DNA from 3 places in the Aliamphritea ceti genome. Region 1 is predicted to be linked to each of the others. Evidence: predicted binding sites of a transcription regulator. Region 1 holds the regulator's gene; each other region holds the start of a gene.

What was found. The regulator LexA, encoded in region 1, represses DNA repair genes until DNA is damaged. The targets are predictions, from matches to a motif close to TACTGTNTANNTANACAGTA.
Region 2: OCU49_RS14790 (DNA topoisomerase III) is a predicted target of LexA. The motif match lies at 4,078-4,097, and genes of this name have one in related genera.
Region 3: ruvC (crossover junction endodeoxyribonuclease RuvC) is a predicted target of LexA. The motif match lies at 2,626-2,645, and genes of this name have one in related genera.

What each region holds. Positions count from the first base shown of each region.
Region 1 covers NZ_AP025282.1:1,933,035-1,939,337, forward strand. The annotation lists gene OCU49_RS08845 (DUF1653 domain-containing protein) at 1-49, shown strand, start outside; gene OCU49_RS08850 (DNA topoisomerase I) at 58-738, opposite strand; gene topA (type I DNA topoisomerase) at 941-3,604, shown strand; gene OCU49_RS08860 (DUF6586 family protein) at 3,690-4,205, shown strand; gene OCU49_RS08865 (hypothetical protein) at 4,236-4,493, shown strand; gene OCU49_RS08870 (cell division inhibitor SulA) at 4,552-5,025, opposite strand; gene lexA (transcriptional repressor LexA) at 5,030-5,632, opposite strand; gene dinG (ATP-dependent DNA helicase DinG) at 5,763-6,303, shown strand, end outside.
Region 2 covers NZ_AP025282.1:3,229,711-3,236,013, reverse strand. The annotation lists gene OCU49_RS14825 (GNAT family N-acetyltransferase) at 1-635, opposite strand, end outside; gene OCU49_RS14820 (HIT domain-containing protein) at 835-1,281, shown strand; gene OCU49_RS14815 (hypothetical protein) at 1,397-1,552, opposite strand; gene OCU49_RS14810 (GrxA family glutaredoxin) at 1,593-1,862, opposite strand; gene OCU49_RS14805 (Crp/Fnr family transcriptional regulator) at 2,185-2,670, shown strand; gene OCU49_RS14800 (TIGR04211 family SH3 domain-containing protein) at 2,717-3,286, opposite strand; gene OCU49_RS14795 (glutathione S-transferase N-terminal domain-containing protein) at 3,630-3,992, shown strand; gene OCU49_RS14790 (DNA topoisomerase III) at 4,119-6,137, shown strand.
Region 3 covers NZ_AP025282.1:3,126,288-3,132,590, forward strand. The annotation lists gene ruvB (Holliday junction branch migration DNA helicase RuvB) at 1-670, opposite strand, end outside; gene ruvA (Holliday junction branch migration protein RuvA) at 690-1,313, opposite strand; gene OCU49_RS14340 (trimeric intracellular cation channel family protein) at 1,359-2,069, opposite strand; gene ruvC (crossover junction endodeoxyribonuclease RuvC) at 2,063-2,578, opposite strand; gene OCU49_RS14350 (YebC/PmpR family DNA-binding transcriptional regulator) at 2,734-3,474, opposite strand; gene aspS (aspartate--tRNA ligase) at 3,550-5,316, opposite strand; gene OCU49_RS14360 (FmdB family zinc ribbon protein) at 5,417-5,647, opposite strand; gene OCU49_RS14365 (nucleotidyltransferase family protein) at 5,817-6,303, opposite strand, start outside.

The sequences.
Region 1 (6,303 bases):
TGTCACTATTGATGGTGAAACTGTACCGCGTTTTGCACTGATTGTTTAGCCTGCTTTTTAAGCCGGATTCTTCGTCGTTTCCGGTGGATTGCGGGCGATAGTAATAAGTTTATCTATGGTTTCCAGGCGTTCCTTTTTCTTTTTCTGTGGCACGCTGGTTTTAGTAATAATAGCTTTGGCGTGTTTGAAGTGGGAAAGCGCAATCAGGTGGTCTTCCTGTTCAAGGAAGTCGTTGCCTTGCTGAATATGCGCATCAGCAAATACGCATACATGCAGCCAGTATAAGTCGTGCTGGTAATGGCGTACTTGAGTTGGTGTTAACATGCGCAATTTTGCCATTTCGACAAAAACTTTCTCAGCGTGATTTATAAACAGCTGCGCTCGCTTGAGCGCCTTATCACTGCTGAAATTACCGGGCATAACCTGAGTGTTATCGTTGGTGTCTTTTAGATTGCTGATTTCATTCAGCAGATCTGAATCAGGCGCTAAGCGGGAAATTTCTTCAATCATATGCGTGACGTATACGCTTAGTTTGTCGATAATTTCTTTACGACAGCTAGCTTCACGCAGTACGGTGATAGTGTTTAACGCTAGCTCAGATTTTCGGCGCAGCTCTCTGAGGCGCTTGACGCGCGCTTCTTCGCGTTGCTCACGTGAGGCGATAAAATGGTTGATACAAATGGCAATTACGCCAATTGATGCAACAGTAAGTAGAATTATCAGGTTGTCTTGCAGCATATTCTCAGGTAGTTGTAATTATATGCGAGTTGATAGTGTCGCTATTGTACCTGCCAAATCATGATCTGGCATATACCCTGTTGAAATAGATTTTAATAATTGAACTTGTAATTTTAATCAGAAACTTGACCCTTTAGGTTTGAGCCATTATATATGCACGCTGATTTGAGTTGCTGATTATATCCTCTAAGGATTTTTGTATATGGGTAAGTCCCTCGTTATTGTGGAGTCTCCGGCGAAAGCTAAGACGATTAACAAATATTTAGGTAACGATTTTGTCGTTAAGTCCAGCGTCGGACATATACGTGATTTGCCTACCAGTGGTTCAGCCAGTGCGTCTAAGTCTGATCCAAAAGAGCGTGCCCGTCAGGCAGCGCTTACCCGAAAGTTATCGCCTGAAGAAAAGGTGATACATAAAGCAAAGAAAGCCAAAACGCAGTTGATTGCCCGTATGGGGGTAGATCCTGAGAAAGATTGGCTGGCGCAGTATGAAATATTGCCAGGCAAAGAAAAAGTTGTTGATGAATTAAAGCGACTGGCAAAAAATGCTGACACTATCTATCTCGCGACCGATTTGGATAGAGAGGGTGAGGCTATCGCATGGCATTTGCGGGAAGCTATTGGTGGTGAAAACGACCGGTATCGCCGCGTTGTATTTAACGAGATTACTAAAAAATCTATCCAGGAAGCATTTAAGCAGCCAAGCGAACTGGATATGAGTCGGGTTAATGCTCAGCAAGCACGGCGCTTCCTCGATCGTGTAGTGGGTTATATGGTGTCACCTCTGCTTTGGGAAAAAGTAGCGCGTGGACTGTCTGCAGGACGAGTGCAATCGGTAGTAGTGCGTCTTGTTGTTGAACGTGAGCGTGAGATTCGCAGCTTTATTCCTGAAGAGTTTTGGGAAATGCATCTTGATGCCAGCTCCGGGGCAAAAGAATTGCTTCGGTTACAGGTAAATAAATATCAGGATAAGGCCTACAGGCCTGCCAGTGAGGCTGAGAGCGACAAGTATACAGCGCTGATTGATCAGTCTCCGCTAGAAGTCACGCAGCGTCAGGATCGTCCTACCAGCAGTAAACCTTCAGCCCCTTTTATTACGTCTACTTTGCAGCAAGCTGCCAGTACGCGTCTTAATTTTGGTGTTAAGAAAACCATGATGATGGCTCAGCGTCTGTATGAGGCGGGTTACATCACTTATATGCGTACCGATTCGACCAACCTGAGTGCTGAAGCGGTTGCAAATTGCCGTGATTACATTCAGGACAGTTACGGTGAAAAATATTTACCTGAGCAGCCTAACCGTTATAGCAGTAAGGAAGGTGCTCAGGAGGCTCACGAAGCGATTCGCCCTTCAGATGTAACTGTGGAAGCAACTTCTCTGAAAAGCATGGAGCGGGACGCTGAACGCTTGTATGAGTTGATTCGTCGCCAGTTTATTGCCTGTCAGATGATGCCTGCACTGTATACCAGTACCCGTATTACAGTGACTGCCGGTGAGTTTGAATTATCCACCAAAGGCCGGATTCTGCGGTTTGACGGTTATACCCGTGTTCTGACTAAGGCCAAGGCTGATGAAGATGTGATTCTGCCGGATGTTCAGAAAGGGGATACGCTGAAGCTGGAGAAGATTGATCCTAAACAGCATTTTACCAAGCCTTCACCGCGTTATACGGAAGCTTCGTTAGTTAAGGAGCTTGAGAAGCGTGGTATCGGTCGTCCTTCTACTTATGTACCGATTATTTCGACTATCCAGGATCGCGGCTACGTAGAGTCTCAGAACCGTCGTTTTTACGCGCAAAAAATGGGTGACATTGTTACCGAGCGTTTGGTTGAAAACTTTACTGACCTGATGGACTACGGTTTTACTGCCCGAATGGAAGAAGCGCTGGATGATATTGCCAGTGGCGGTGCCGATTGGAAAGTACTGCTGAATCAGTTCTATAACGGTTTTGTTAACCGCTTGGAGATTGCTCAGAACCCTGAAGGGGGCATGCGCCCTAATGCGCCAACTGCGACGGATATTCCATGTCAGACCTGTGGTCGTGAGATGATGATCCGTACCGGTACAACGGGTGTGTTCCTGGGTTGTTCAGGCTATGCGTTACCGCCTAAAGAGCGCTGTAAGTCGACGATGAACCTTATCCATGGCGATGAAGTGGTCAGTGTTGATGGCGATGATGAAGAAGAATCCCGCATTCTGATTAATAAACATCGCTGTAAAATATGTGATACCGCAATGGACAGCTACCTGATTGATGAGCAGCGAAAACTGCATATCTGTGGTAACAATCCGGATTGCAGCGGCTTTGAAGTTGAGCAGGGCAGTTACAAAATTAAAGGTTATGACGGTCCTGTTATTGACTGCGATAAATGTGGCTCAGAGATGCAGCTTAAGACTGGCCGGTTCGGTAAGTTCTTTGGCTGTACCAGTGAAGGCTGTAAGAATACTCGCAAGTTGCTGAAGAGTGGTGAAGCTGCGCCGCCTAAAATGGATCCTGTACCAATGCCAGAATTGGCTTGTGAAAAGGTTGAAGATACTTATGTACTGCGTGATGGTGCATCAGGTTTATTCCTGGCTGCCAGTCAGTTCCCGCGCAAACGGGAGACGCGTGCACCTAAGGTCAGTGAGCTGTTGCCGCATCAAAAAGAAATTGATCCGAAATACAGTTTCTTATTCAGTGCGCCTGTACAGGATGATGAAGGTAATCCAAGTATTGTTCGTTACAGTCGTAAAACTAAAGAGCAATATGTAATGACTGAGGTTGAAGGTAAGGCTACAGGTTGGCGTGCTTTCTATCAGGGTAATAGCTGGGTTGTTGAGGCCGCAAAAGCGAAAGCTAAGCCAAAAGCGAAAGCTAAGAAGTAAGCGTCTACACTTATGATGGATGGTCGTCGAGTCTTTGGCGGCCATTTTGTAGCTTGTTTATATCCCTTCTTAAGTAGGTGTCAGTATGTCTTTGTCTGGATTAAGTCTGACTAATCAGCGTATCTTTTTTAGTAAGTTGCAGTTGCAGCAGTACGCTTCGCTTATTGACGGAGATTCTGAGCCTGCAATGCAAGCGCAGTATGAGTCAGTTGTGTTTCACTTAAACTTTGCATATCAGGCATTTTTGTCTGAGCTAATAGAAACCGATAATCGGGGCTTAGTTTTGGCAGAGGCTCAGAGTGCTTCCGTGTTGGTTGGTGATTGTGAAACCGGCTCAGTATCGCCTGAGCTTAAGGAGTTAGCTTTGCTTGAAGGGACGGGTGAGAGTGAAAGTGTTTCCTGGTTAGCAGGCCTGCAAGCTGCATATAAACAGCTTGGAGTAGCAGGAGCTGATGTTGGCTCATCTGGCGCTGTTCAGCATTCCGAGATTAGCGTGACTATGCTTTCCGAAAATGATGATAAGCTATCTGAGTTAAGGTTTTGGCATCAGTCTTTGGCTTCGACAGTACAGCGATTACGTACGATGTCTCAGGAATGGTAGTTTCTTTTTTAAATTTACAGAGTTATTTAGATGGCTGAGTTGTTTCTTGAAATTGTTGAGCTTGAAAGCGGCGAGATAGTGCTGCGAGAGATGGAATCTGATGATGTGCCTGTAATGAAGGTGAGTTTTTCTGATGACATGAAGAAGCGTTTACAGGATCAGCATCTGGATGTGGCTAAAGTTATGTTAAGTGCTGGCATTCATATGGCTGCTGAGATGCAAAATAAAACTGCGGAAGCAGAGGCGCTACAAAAGGTGGAAGATGAAAAGCCACCGGTTTTGCATTAATGAAAATATAGAATTAAAAAAAGCGCCATCAGGCGCTTTTTTATAATCAGAGGGCGCTTTATGCAGCCATTCGGTCACGAATAACAATGCCGTGGCTAGCGCCGCGCTCAGCTGCGTTTTCCAGGCCGGACAGTTGTTCGTTACTCAACATACCAGGCCAGGTGATAACAGCGTGGCATGTACCGGCTTTTAAAGCCTGGTGAGCAAGGTCATAGGTGCTGTGACTCGCGTCAGGTTGCAGTAGCATTATCTTATTCAGGTCGATACCTGCTGCTGTCAACAGCGCTTTAGGCAGGCTGCTTGGCGGTGCAATCCATGCAAACCAGCGGTCATCACGACTAAGTTGAGCAAGCAGGGGTAGTAACATGGTTAACTGATCAAAATCGTTGTTATGCATAACAATTTCAGTAATTTTACCAGCCAGCGCCGGCATAGGTTGTTCTGCCTTTGCCGTTAACACGTTTTCAGAAGGGCGAATAAGGGGAATATTCGCGTTCTGATGAGATTGGGTTACCAGTTCTGCCTGCATCATGTCGTTATCCTCTTCTAATCACGCCTACACCTAGGCCTTCAATAGATAATTCCTGTTCTTCCAGGTTGATCACAATAGGTTCGAACTCTTCGTTCTCTGCAATCAGATAAACTAAGTTGCCGTCTTTTTTAAAACGTTTAACAGTGACGTCATCTTCAATACGCGCTACAACTATTTCGCCATTTTTGGCTTGTTTGCACTGATGAACGGCCAGTAAGTCTCCGTCCATGATGCCAACATTTTTCATGCTTGTGCCACGTACCCGTAACAGGTAATCAGCCGGAGGGTGAAAGAAGTCGGCAGCAATCGTGCAGCGCTCTTCTACATGCTGCTGAGCCAGGATTGGGTTACCAGCAGCAACCTGACCAACAACAGGTAAACCTGATTCTTCTTTTTCCAACTCAGGTATGCGAATACCACGTGAGGTGCCGGGTATCATTTCAATTGCGCCTTTACGTGCCAGCGCTTTAAGGTGCTCCTCTGCTGCATTGGCTGACTTAAAGCCCAGCTCGCGAGCGATGTCAGCACGGGTAGGCGGGTAGCCTGTGGTTGCAATGCAGTGCTTTATACAATCAAGAACATCGGTTTGTCGTTGTGTAAGTTTCATGATGATCTCTGTGTTTTTATCCAGTAGCTGTAACTATATACAGTATTTTGCTTTTGTAAACATTTTTTATGTTTATATATCCAGTGTTATTGATAGAATGGCCGCCACTACTACAGACGGGTTTCTTTAAGTGCTGACCGACGACCTAAAAAAACAAATTCAGACTGCTTACAGCAAGTTTTTGACTAGCCGTGGTTTAAAAGCGCGTTCCAGCCAGAAACGAATGATTGCTGAAGTTGCCAAAGTAATTGGCAATATTCCCGTGGATGATAAAGCACAGCGTCTGGGTGAAAACCATGTATGTGTTGTTGAGGCAGGAACCGGTACAGGCAAAACAATTGGTTATTTGCTAGCTGCGATCCCGGTTGCTAAAGCTCTTAAAAAGAAAATTATTCTTTCTACGGCAACGGTTGCCTTGCAGGAACAGCTGTTACATAAAGATTTGCCAGATGTGCTTGAGCATACTGAATTGCCAATGAGCTTTACGCTTGCTAAAGGCCGCGGGCGGTATCTTTGTATCAATAAGGTCGAACAGCATCTTGATTCAAGCAGCTCTACTGGTCAGATTGCATTATATGAAGACGAGCAGGCCATGCGGCTTGATGCCGAAACCGAAACCTTTTATAAGCATTTGTTGAATGAATATGCGTCAGGACGCTGGGACGGTGACC
Region 2 (6,303 bases), 1.3 Mb from region 1:
TGTTGCTCAATCTTTTGCCGCTCTTTGCGAACGTTCTTGCGCTTTCTGGAGCTGAAATAACTTAAGAAATCATCGAAGTCAGTATAGTTCTGATTAAACCAGTGGTACTGGCTGCCTAATCTGCGCTTAATGCCTTTACCCTGCAAGAGAGGAATGACTTCAGATTCTAGGAATAAGCTGTGCCAGCCAGACAGTTTATGTTGCTGGCAAACCTGCGTCAGTGCCTGTGCTATTGCCTGATGTAGCTCGGCCTGCTGTGCTGCACTTAGGTTCGCAGACAGACAAAGACGGGGGCCGGTGCTGGGTGTAAAAGGAATGGCATTAAGCAGTTTTGGATAATATTCCAGCCCGTAACGCTGATAGGCATCGGCCCAGGCCCAGTCGAATACGTATTCACCGTATGAATGCTGCTTGATATACAGTGGCATAACGCCAACAGGTTCAGGATCATTGATTACCAGATGAAATGCCTGCCAGCCGGTTTTTGCACAAACGCTTCCGCTGTTCTCCAGAGCATGTAAAAAGCCATAGCGTATAAACGGATAATCAAGTCCGTCGCCGGGTCTGTGCACCAAGGTATCCCAGGTCTCCTGACCAATATCGGCAATTGAGTTATGAAAGCTAAATGTGGTCATAGATCAGAATATAAGGTAACTGGCGGGATAGTTCGCCTACTGTATGTCAGACGGCTGTTATAAACCAGTCTTACGCTGCTGTTACTGGTTTGGGCTGATCCCGCGATGGTGTTAAAAACTGCTTTATAGTCAACAAGTTCTGTCGGGATAGCTATTGAACTGCTAGAGTTAAGGTATTGCTTCACAAAGGAGATATATGATGGACGAGCTTGAGCTGGAGTTTGAACTGGATCCCCGTTTAGCCGCCGATTGTATTCATATTGGCGACTTTCCGCTGTGCCGGTTGTTATTAATGAATGATGCAAATTATCCATGGTGCATTTTGGTACCACGGCGTGCAGGCGCGACAGAGATTTACCATTTACCTGAAGAAGAGCAGCAGCAGCTGATTCATGAGTCGTCATTTTTGGCTGAGAATCTGCATGACATCTTTGCTGCCAGAAAAATGAATGTTGCCGCTATTGGTAACATGGTCGCGCAGCTGCATGTGCATCATGTGGTACGTTACGAGAGCGATGCAGCCTGGCCCGCGCCGGTATGGGGTGCAGTGCCTGCCAGGCCTTATTCAGAAACTGAACTGTATGAAGTAAAGCATAAAGTTGAGGTTATTCTGAACGGAGCTTTGGCGCTAAACCGGGCAAGTTAAGAATTTATAGCTTCGTTTTACTAAAGCTGTGGAGGTTTTAACTGAAAAGCTGGCAGACATAAAAAAAGCGCTGAATCTTAATGATTGAGCGCTTTTCTTTTAAGAGGCTTCTCTTCTAACGACGACGGCGGCGCTGAGGCTGCTGACGTTGCTCTTCGACAGGAATACGCATCACCTGCGGCTGATTGTTATGACCTTTAAGCTGATCTTTTAGGCTATAGCCAATCACGAACAGGCAAGCTAGAACGGCTAAAAACAATAATGTAATCATTGGCATGCTCGCTGTTAATTGCGGTTATTGCTTAGTCAGTTTACAGCTCGAATCCTTCGAGCTCATTCCCTTCTTCAAGTTCAGCGACTAATGCAGAAAATTCGGTAAAGCCTCCGATGTGTTCCTTTCCGTGGAAGATCTGAGGAACAGTAGTGACTGGTTTACCGATAGTTTTTTCAAGATCTTCTTTGCTGATACCTTCTTTGTGGATATCAATGTAGCGAAAATCGAAATCTTTGATTTCACAAAGTTGCTTGGCACGGACGCAGAATCCACATCCTTCACGACCGAAAATAGTCACACGTTGCATCTAAATAATCTCCTCATAAGAACGGGTGACATTGAAACAATTTATTAACCCGTACGCCAATAGTGAATGTTTATATCAAACATAGCTATTGGTTATTAGCTCTATAACGCGTCAATTATGCCATAAACGGATTCAGAAGCTGAGTTGTTAGCCTCAGTATAGCAACCAGTTTGAGTATGGGGAGCATTAATAGGGTGAGCGGTTGCTAAGTATTTGATTTTACAGCTGGTAAAAGCATCAGTTTTCTAGTGGCGCTGCTTGGTTTAGAATGTCATGAGTTTGACATAACAATATGTCGTCTCGGGAAAAGTAGAGTAGTCGCGTGGCAATAGATATTCCTATTGAGCAGTTGCAGGACATGCCGGTATTTGGTGGCTTGCGGGAAGACAGTATTAAGTTGTTAGTTTCTGGTTGCAGTTGTGTGGAACACGCAGCAGGTGAAGCTTTTTTCACTGAAGGTGAACGTGGTGATTCTGCTTTTGTAGTTGTGTCTGGCCATGCCTCTTTGTATAAGCACGGCAGTGATAACAATAGATTACATAAAATTCGCAGTTTTCAGGCAACTGAGTGTTTCGGTTCGATGGCGCTGCTCGGTGTTTATCCGCGCAGTGGTGTAGTACTGGCTGATGATCATTGCCATGCAATTGAAATCAAAGCGGACCAGTTATTTGCCTTGTATCAGCACGATGCTGAACAATACACGCTGATTTTTATGAATATGGCCCGGGACTTAAGCAGACGCTTGCGAGACGGCGATTGCCAGTTAGCCGGGTGTATCGACCAGCTAAAAACAGAAACCGCCGAATAACGGCGGTTTTTTTTGTCTGTCTTTTAAAGAAATTCTGATGTAGCGCTTACCAGACGTCTGGGCGTTTTTTGCGGCGTGGGAACATTGGAATAATCAGACCCAGAATCAGGCCACCAAAAGCAACTAGCCCGCCGTAAGTAAACCAGCGCATCAGATTAGAGTCATCCATGCTGTTGATTGAGCGGTTCAGGCTGGATATTTCCAGTTCCAGCTTAGCAATAGTGTCGGCGTATTCTTTGTTTTGCTGTTGCAAGCCAACGGTTTGTTGTTTGAGTGACTGAATAGCGCCATTTTGCTGAGTAATCATAGCATTGCTTTTCCCCAGCTTTTCTTCCAGTTGCGGGAAGCGTACAGACATGCTGGTACCTTCGCTTACGTTTGCACCTGGTAGCCAGCCGGTACGGCCGGAAGCGGTTTTGATCCGTACGTATCCGCTATCTTTGTTTCGGCTAAGTATTGTAATACTGGTGCCGCTGCGAATACGGCCGGTAATCCTGAACTGGTCACTGGGGCCACCGTGGTAATAAGTGAAGACATCATCACTTATGTACGCTGCCTGGGTATTGAGGCTGAAAAGGGAAATGAAGGTCAAGCAGGAAGCAATTAATAAACGCATGGTGGCACCGTAACTCAAAATTTTCTCTTGCTGCGTATCAGGGCTGCAAGTTTGTCTTTGTTTGATCAGGCATCTGCTGGCAATTCAGAGGGGTTACCACTGGTAAAGCGGGGCGCAGAAGCCCGGATAAATTAGCTAGAAATCATGTTCCATCCCTGTACAGCTTAGCCTGTGACTGCCCTGTCTGAGAAAAGTTCGAACATTTGTTTATTATTTTCAGTTTTATTTCAGCTTGATCGTGCACGTATTTGGCCCTGTCACAGTGCTCTATATTTGGCATCGTCACCGGTGATTGATCTGTGCTAGAATCGCGCACCGTTTTTGTTCTTTGAGGAAGATAGTAGTGTTTATTATTCGCTGGATTCTTGGTCGTATTATTCTGCTGTTGAATGCGCTTACTCCGCCGACAAAAATGCAGCGCAGCCCTGAGCAACAAGCTCAGCTGGATAAGCAGACTGCCAATTTATCTTTATATCAGTATGAAGCTTGCCCATTTTGCGTGAAGGTGCGCCGGGCGATGCGCCGCTTCAATCTGAATGTTGAAGTGCGTGATGCTAAACGTAACCAGGACTTTAAAGCTGAGCTCGAAAAAGATGGCGGTAAATTAAAAGTGCCTTGTTTGCGTATTGAAGAGCAGGATGGTGTGCGTTGGATGTATGAATCTGGCGAGATTATTCAGTATCTTGAGCAAAATTATGTGAAGTAAACTTTGCAGATACACATTAAGAAAGCAGCCAATGGCTGCTTTTTTTGTGTTTGTGATTCACAGGGCTTGCCGGCAAAGAAGTATAGACTGTATATTTAGCCAGTAATTTATCTGTTTGAGCACCTTATGATTTTATACATTGCTGAAAAACCCAGTCTGGCCCGGGCACTGGCAGATGTGCTGCCAAAACCACAGAGTAAAGATCAGGGCTTTATCCGGGTAGGAAATGGTGATGTGGTCAGTTGGTGCTTAGGGCATTTACTGGAGCAGGCAGAGCCGGATCAGTATGACCCACAGTTTAAGCAGTGGCGCTTTGAGCATCTACCAATAATACCTCAGCAGTGGCAATTACAACCACGCAGTAAAACCCGCAGCCAGTTAAGTGTGTTACGTAAACTAGTAAAGCAGGCTGATCAATTAGTTCATGTGGGCGATCCTGACCGTGAAGGGCAGCTGCTTGTCGATGAAGTGATTAATTATCTGGGGGTCAGCGCTGCTAAAAAAGCAGCTACTCAACGCTGTCTGATTAGCGATCTTAATGGCAGTGCTGTGCGCCGGGCTTTAAAGCAGTTGCGTTCAAACCAGGAATTTATTCCGCTGTCGATCTCGGCACTGGCCCGTTCAAGGGCTGACTGGCTGTACGGTATGAATATGACCCGCGCTTATACTTTGCGAGGTCAGCAGGCAGGCTATAGCGGAGTGTTGTCTGTAGGGCGGGTGCAAACGCCTTTATTAGGGTTAGTTGTCAGACGGGATCTGAGCATTGAAGAGTTTGTGTCCAAGCCTTTTTATGAGGTGGTGGCACACTTACAGACTTCTCTGAAAGAAGCCTTTCAGGCGCGCTGGAAGCCCAGTGAGAACTGTGCACCCTATCAGGACGAAGAGGGCAGGGTGTTATCCCGGCCGCTGGCAGAAAATGTGGCCTCAAGGATCACTGGCCAGCCAGGTACAGTCACTAAGCTGGAACAGAAGAAAAAGCAGCAGGCAGCGCCTTTGCCGTTTAATTTATCGGCACTGCAGATAGAAGCTGCCAAGCGGTTTGGTATGAATGCCAAGGCCGTGCTGGATACCTGTCAGAGTTTGTATGAACGCCATAAGCTAATTACCTATCCACGTTCAGATAGCCGCTATTTACCCCGTGAACATCATGCATTGGCAAAAGATGTAATGCCTGTTGTGATGAGCAACTGTCCTGATTTTGAGAAAGTTTCAGGCTTATTGGATCTGAGTCGACGCAGTGCCGCCTGGAATGACAGCAAGGTGGACGCGCATCACGCAATTATTCCGACTAGCCGAAAAATGCCGGCATCTCTGGGGGAAACAGAGAAGAAAATATATACGCTGGTTGCTACTTTTTATCTGTATCAGTTTTTGCCGAAGTACAGCTACTTTGAAACGAAGGCGGAAGTGACAGTTGCGGGTGGGTTGTTTGCCTGTAATGCACACCGGACTCTGGATCTGGGCTGGAAGAATTTACTCAATAAAGATGCCAGTAAAGATCAGCAGTTACCTGAGCTGAAGCAAGGCCAGGTCGTTGATTGCCTGCGTGGTGAAGTTGAAGAAAAGCATACCCAACCTCCCAAATACTTTACTGATGCAACCCTGTTAGCGGCAATGACAGGTATTGCCCGCTATGTACAGGATCCGGATATTCGCAAAATTCTGAAAGATACCGACGGTTTAGGCACAGAAGCAACCCGGGCGGGGATCATTGAGTTGCTGTTTACCCGTGGTTTTTTATATCGTGAAGGCAAAGCTGTGCGGGCTACTGAGGTGGGTAAAGCGCTAATCAGCTGTTTACCTGATTCAGCTACGACACCAGATATGACCGCGCGCTGGGAGGCTACGCTGAATGACATTAGTCATAAACAGAGTAGTTACGATGCTTTTATGCAGCCTTTGCTGGTGAGTTTGCAGGAACTGGTTGCGGGCTCAGAGAGCGTACAAATCCCGGCTTCACTAAAAGCTGCTTCACCAGCCCGGAAAAAAACCTATGGCCGGCGGCGTAAAACTGCGGCAGGTAAATCAGCAGCTAAAACAGGAAGTAAGACTGCAGCGAAAGCTACTGGTCGCAGCTCTAAAGCATCTGGAAAGAGTGCTGTTAAGTCGGCCGGTGGCCGGCAACGTAAAGCAGCGTCCGTATAAAGACAGCTTATGCTGATTAGCCAGATATATTTATCAGACTGTTCGAGACAGGCATTTATTTGGCTGCGACAGAACAGAGTGCCTGACCAGCTCACAGGTCGATATCGGGGGGATGAGATCGACAGTTTTGATTGTGAGGGTCAGGCAAAAGGGGTATCAGGAATAT
Region 3 (6,303 bases), 1.2 Mb from region 1:
CAATTCGCGGAGTACCCCTTGAGCGACGAGCCACCTCAATGGCACCTTCATGCTCAATAACACAACCCGACAAACGCGCAGAGCGTTCAACAATGCTGGTCAGATCTTCAATATTGTAAAACTCAAGACGCTGAACAATACCAAAGCGGTCACGCAAAGGTGATGTCAGCAGCCCCGCCCTGGTAGTTGCCCCCACTAAGGTAAAAGGAGGTAACTCAAGCTTAATCGAACGTGCTGCCGGGCCTTCACCGATCATGATATCCAGTTGATAATCTTCCATTGCCGGATAAAGCACTTCTTCGACTGAAGCACTCAGACGGTGAATTTCATCTATAAACAGCACATCGCCTGGCTCAAGGTTCGTTAGCATTGCAGCCAGATCACCAGCCTTCTCTAACACCGGACCGGACGTAGTTTTTATCTCACTGCCCATTTCACTGGCAATAATATTCGCCAGAGTGGTTTTACCTAGCCCGGGAGGGCCAAAAACCAAGGTATGATCCAGGGCCTCACCACGCTTTTTAGCTGCGCTGATGAATATTTCCATCTGCTCACATACCACTGGCTGACCAACATAATCAGCCAGTGTTTTTGGGCGAATTGCCCTATCCTGCACTTCTTCCGCCGCCGGAACAGATACCGGCGATACAAAACGATCCGCTTCGATCATCAGTTAAACCCTATTTCAATTATCCCTGCACCATACTTTTCAGTGCGGCACGGATCAAGGCTTCACTACTAGCCCCTGGCTCAAGACCTTTATCAGCAGCAGAAATGGCTTTACTTGCCTGAACCGGCTTATAACCAAGCGCTACTAATGCACTTTCTGCTTCAGCACGATTATCTTCAACCGGTGTAGCTTCACCAAAGTCATCCGTAAGGGTGAAATCTGCAACATCATCCACCTGGAAGTCTTTGATCTTATCTTTCATCTCAATCAACAAACGTTCTGCTGTTTTTTTGCCTACACCCGGCAACCTGACCAGCGCAGCGGTATCTTCAAACTGCACACTCTGAACAAATTCAGACACGCTGATACCTGAAAGAATAGTCAACGCCAGCTTGGGACCTACACCGTTTACTTTGATCAGCGTACGAAATAATGAACGTTCCTGACGCTCATAGAAACCGTACAGCAGCTGCGCATCCTCACGGACAACCATGTGCGTAAAAAGTACGACGGTTTGACCGACTCCCGGCAAGCGATAAAAAGTGTTCATTGAAGCATCTACTTCATAACCAACACCATTTACATCCAGCACCAACTGCGGCGGAAACTTCTCAAGAACTTCACCTTTTAAACGACCAATCACGTATATATCCCTTCTCTTTTGCTGCTCTGCCAGCAACTGATAATCTTATCCGCGCTCTTTATCATCACGGCGCTCCAGCCTATGGCCCGCGACAATGAATTCCGGCAGACAAATATCACCAAAAACCGCTGCCATACGAATAATAAAAATAATTGAAATTGATAACGCCACTAATACTACTGGATGCATGCTGCCATCCAACCAGACATAAAGCACCGCCCCAATAATTGAGCAGGTGGCATATAACTCACCATGACGATGTAAAATCAGTGGTATCTGCCTGGTAAGAACATCCCGTACCATTCCTCCGGCACAGCCTGTAACCATAGCCATCATTACAACGATAATTGCAGGCAATTCAAGACTGATTGCTTTCTGTGCACCCAGTACAGTAAACAAAGCCATACCCAAAGCATCTAAAATGATCAGAAGACGCCTCGGATAGCGCAAATAACGGCATACCCAAAAAGCCGCCACTGCTGAAATAACAGCCGTCCAGATATAAGTATCATTCTGAATCCATAACAGGGGATGAATATCCAGGGTAAGGTCCCGTATAGTCCCACCACCCAGCGACGTTACCACTGCAAGGACCACAACACCCAGAATATCCATATGCTTGCCCTGTGCAGCTAAGGCACCCGTAATCGCAAAGACAGCAACGCCGAGCAGTTCAGTCACATACACAAATTCAGCCAGAGTGAAGAATATATTCATTTCAAAATCCGCCGCCCAGCCAAACTCGTTGTTTAACATAAACGCCCCCGACGACTGCCTTTAGCACCCGCCATTGCTATCAGACTGGTACGGGTATGCGCGTGACATAAAGCAATTGCCAGGCCATCTGCAGCATCTTCCTGAGGCAGACCTGGCAATTTTAGAATCGACATCACCATATGCTGCACCTGAGACTTATCTGCCGAACCTTTACCAACCACGGCTTGTTTCACTTTTCTTGCCGCATATTCAGAAACAGGTAACCCCTGATTAGTTCCGGCAACAATCGCAACCCCCCGCGCCTGCCCCAGCTTCAGCGCAGAATCAGCATTACGCGCCATAAATACCTGCTCAATTGCCATTTCCTGCGGGCAATAGTGCTCAATAATTTCGGTAACTCCGGCATATACTTGCTGTAAGCGTTCAGGTAATTCGTCGCCTTTAATACGAATACATCCACTGGCAACGTACTCGTTCTTACTGCCAACAGAATTAATAATACCGTAGCCGGTTATACGTGAACCCGGATCTATCCCTAAAATCAGCATTTACTTGCTATATGCCTCTGATATACACATTAAAATCAACCACAATACACTGTATCTTTATACATACTATCATTGCTAAAGCTATGCTTCTACGTGCAAACAGATATAAAAAAACCGAGACACAAAGCTCGGTTTAACATTCACTGCAACAATATTTACTCAACCAGAGACTCAGCCGGTATAACCGCATTATGGTAGACATTTTGCGTATCATCGAGATCCTCAAGCACATCCAGTAATCGCAACAGCTTGCGCCCTGCCTCTACATCTAGCTCAACACTGGTAGCCGGAATCATAGCAACTTCTGCAAACTCCGCTTCCAGACCCGCAGACAGTAAAGCATCCTTAACCAGCATAAAATCAGCAGCTACAGTTAACACTTCTGCTGAACCATCATCATGACTGACTACGTCTTCAGCACCTGCTTCCAGCGCGACATCAATCAACTGCTCCTCATCAACAGCGTCACCAAAGCTAAACTGACCTTTTTTCTCAAAAAGATATACCACAGAGCCACTGGTTCCGAGATTCCCGCCCGCTTTATTAAACGCAGCTCTTACCTGAGATACCGTCCGGTTAACATTATCTGTCATGGTTTCCACCAAAACAGCAACACCACCAGGCGCATAACCCTCGTAGGTCAGTTCACTATAGTTTTCATGCTCACCACCACCAGCACCACGAAGAATAGCCTTATCGACAGTGTCACGCTTCATATTCGCAGAAAGCGACTTATCTACTGCTGTACGCAGACGCGGATTATCGTCCGGATTCGCGCCACCTTCTTTGGCAGCAACAACCAGTTCACGAATAAGCTTGGTGAAGATCTTACCCCGCTTAGCGTCCTGAGCCGCCTTACGGTGCTTGATATTGGCCCATTTAGAATGACCAGCCATAGCGGACCTCCTTTTGGTACCTGAGAAACATAAAGATTCACCGCCGGAAGAAACCGGCGGTGAAGAAGGGTTAGCTTACGCCTCTTTCTGACGCAGCTTGATGTGCAGTTCGCGCAGTTGCGCAGCACTTACCTGACCAGGCGCTTCAGTCAGCGGACAGGAAGCACTCTGGGTTTTAGGGAAGGCAATAACTTCACGGATAGAGTCTGTACCTGTCATCAACATGATCAGACGATCCAGACCAAATGCCAGACCACCGTGCGGTGGCGCACCGTATTTCAGAGCATTCAGCAGGAAGCCAAACTTATCTTCTGCTTCTTCATCAGAAATCCCCAGCACTTCCAGAACAGTTGACTGCATTTCCTGATCGTGGATACGGATCGAACCACCACCCAACTCACAACCATTCAGAACCATATCGTAAGCGCGGGACAGAGCCGTCAGCGGATTAGCTTTCAGCTCTTCTGCTGTGCAGCTTGGCGCAGTGAACGGATGATGCAACGCTGTCAGACCACCTTCGGATGTTTCTTCAAACATCGGGAAGTCAACAACCCACAGCGGCGCCCACTCACGTTCGCTCATATTCAGGTCTTCACCGACCTTAATACGCAGCGCACCCAGCGCTTCGCTTACGACTTTCTCTTTATCAGCACCGAAGAATACGATATCACCATTCTGAGCGCCCAGACGTTCCATGATCTTCATGGCAACTTCAGCACCCAGGAACTTAACGATTGGAGACTGCAGACCTTCTACGCCTTTCTCCAGCTCGTTAACTTTAATCCACGCCAAACCTTTAGCACCGTAGATGCTGACAAATTTAGTGTATTCATCAATGTTCTTACGGGTCAGCTGAGCACCACCAGGTACTTTCAGCGCCGCTACACGACCTTTAGGGTCTTTAGCAGGGCCGGCAAAGACTTTGAATTCAATCTCAGCCATCAGATCAGCAACATCAACCAGTTCCATCGGGAAGCGTAGATCAGGCTTATCAGAGCCGTATTTCTGCATCGCCTCAGAGTATGGCATACGTGGGAATTCGCCCAGGTCGATACCTTTCAGCTCCAGGAACAACTTGCGAATCATGGCCTCAGTCATACCCATGATTCCTTCTTCATCCATAAAGGATGTTTCGATATCAATCTGGGTAAATTCTGGCTGACGATCTGCACGCAGGTCTTCGTCACGGAAGCAGCGGGCAATCTGATAATAACGATCAAAGCCGGAAACCATTAGCAGCTGTTTGAACAACTGAGGAGACTGTGGCAATGCGAAAAACTGACCTTCGTGAACACGGCTTGGCACCAGATAGTCACGTGCACCTTCCGGCGTTGCACGGTTCAGAATCGGTGTTTCGATGTCCAGGAAGCCATTGTCATCCATATAGTTACGGATAGCATTGGTTACTTTAGAACGGAAACGCAACTTGTCCTGCATTTCAGTACGGCGTAAATCGATGTAACGATGACGCAAACGCACGTCTTCACCTACCTGCTGATGCTCATCCAACTGGAACGGAGGCGTTTCAGACTTGTTCAGGATAACCAGCTCTTTGCCCAGCACTTCGATTTCGCCGGTAGCCATATCGGCGTTAGTTGTGCCTTCCGGACGCGCACGAACAGTACCACGCACTTCGATTACATATTCATTACGCACACTGTCAGCCAGGGCAAAGCTTTCTTCACGGTCCGGATCGAATACGACCTGTGTAACACCTTCGCGGTCACGAACATCCAGGAAGATAACACCACCGTGGTCACGACGACGATGTACCCAGCCGTTCAGGACGATGTCTTCGCCGATATGAGTTGTATTTAGTTCGCCGCAATAATGGCTGCGCATAATTACCAGTTCCTGTTATTTATCAGTTGCTCACTCACAGCCGCCTATTCCGGGCAACTGCTGAATATTTCTGATTGCCAATGCAATCAGTTGTCAGGTATCAGCTACCTGCTCCAGAGGAATTATCCCCCGCTATGTTTTTCTTCTTACCAGTTTTAAAGTCAGTTTCGTACCAACCACTGCCTGATAGTCGAAAGCCCGGTGCAGAAACCTTCTTTTCAACATTTTCAGCGTTACAGGCCAGACAGGCCGGGGCTGGCGCATCTGATTTCATAACTAACTTTTCAAATTCATGGCCGCATTCACGGCAGGCAAAATCAAAAATAGGCATAGATCAAATCACTTACTCAAGCTTATTCAAGCACACAGAGCCAATTAAAAAGACGCAAATTATACCTGAATTTCCCTGAGCTAACAGGGCCTGGAACGGAAATATCCCTTCCCTGATAAATGCAGCCGCAATAAAAGACTTTCATTCCCACAGCCAGCTAATTAGACAGTTATACTGCCACCTCAAGTCCGGGCCAGATGCTTAACCAGTTCTTCTGCGTTAGGCGCTGTAAAAACACATTATAATCGCGGACAGGGTTATGATTAACTTTGCCGGAAAACTGCAAATCAAGTGAAAAACAATGCTGTATCGACAGCATATTCTGCGCATTCAGAGAAACTCCTAGAGCGGTTTGCTTCTCAGGCCAATAACTCATCGCATCCAGTGAATTACCATAAGGCAAATCACCATTGCGTATATGCATTCTCGCCTGATTCTTTACAGACCAGGGCAGATCAGGGCAAATTGCAGATAACTGCCGTTCCAGCATCAGATCCCTTTCCTCTGATGTATCGCTACTACAAAAATAAATCACATCAATATCGCTCAACGGTGTAGTGACTTTAAATACGTGATCCCAGACTCTGTTGCGTACAAAACCCGCGGCAATCAACCAGCCTGGCAGCTCTAGCGACCTTACCGCAGATAAAGCCTGC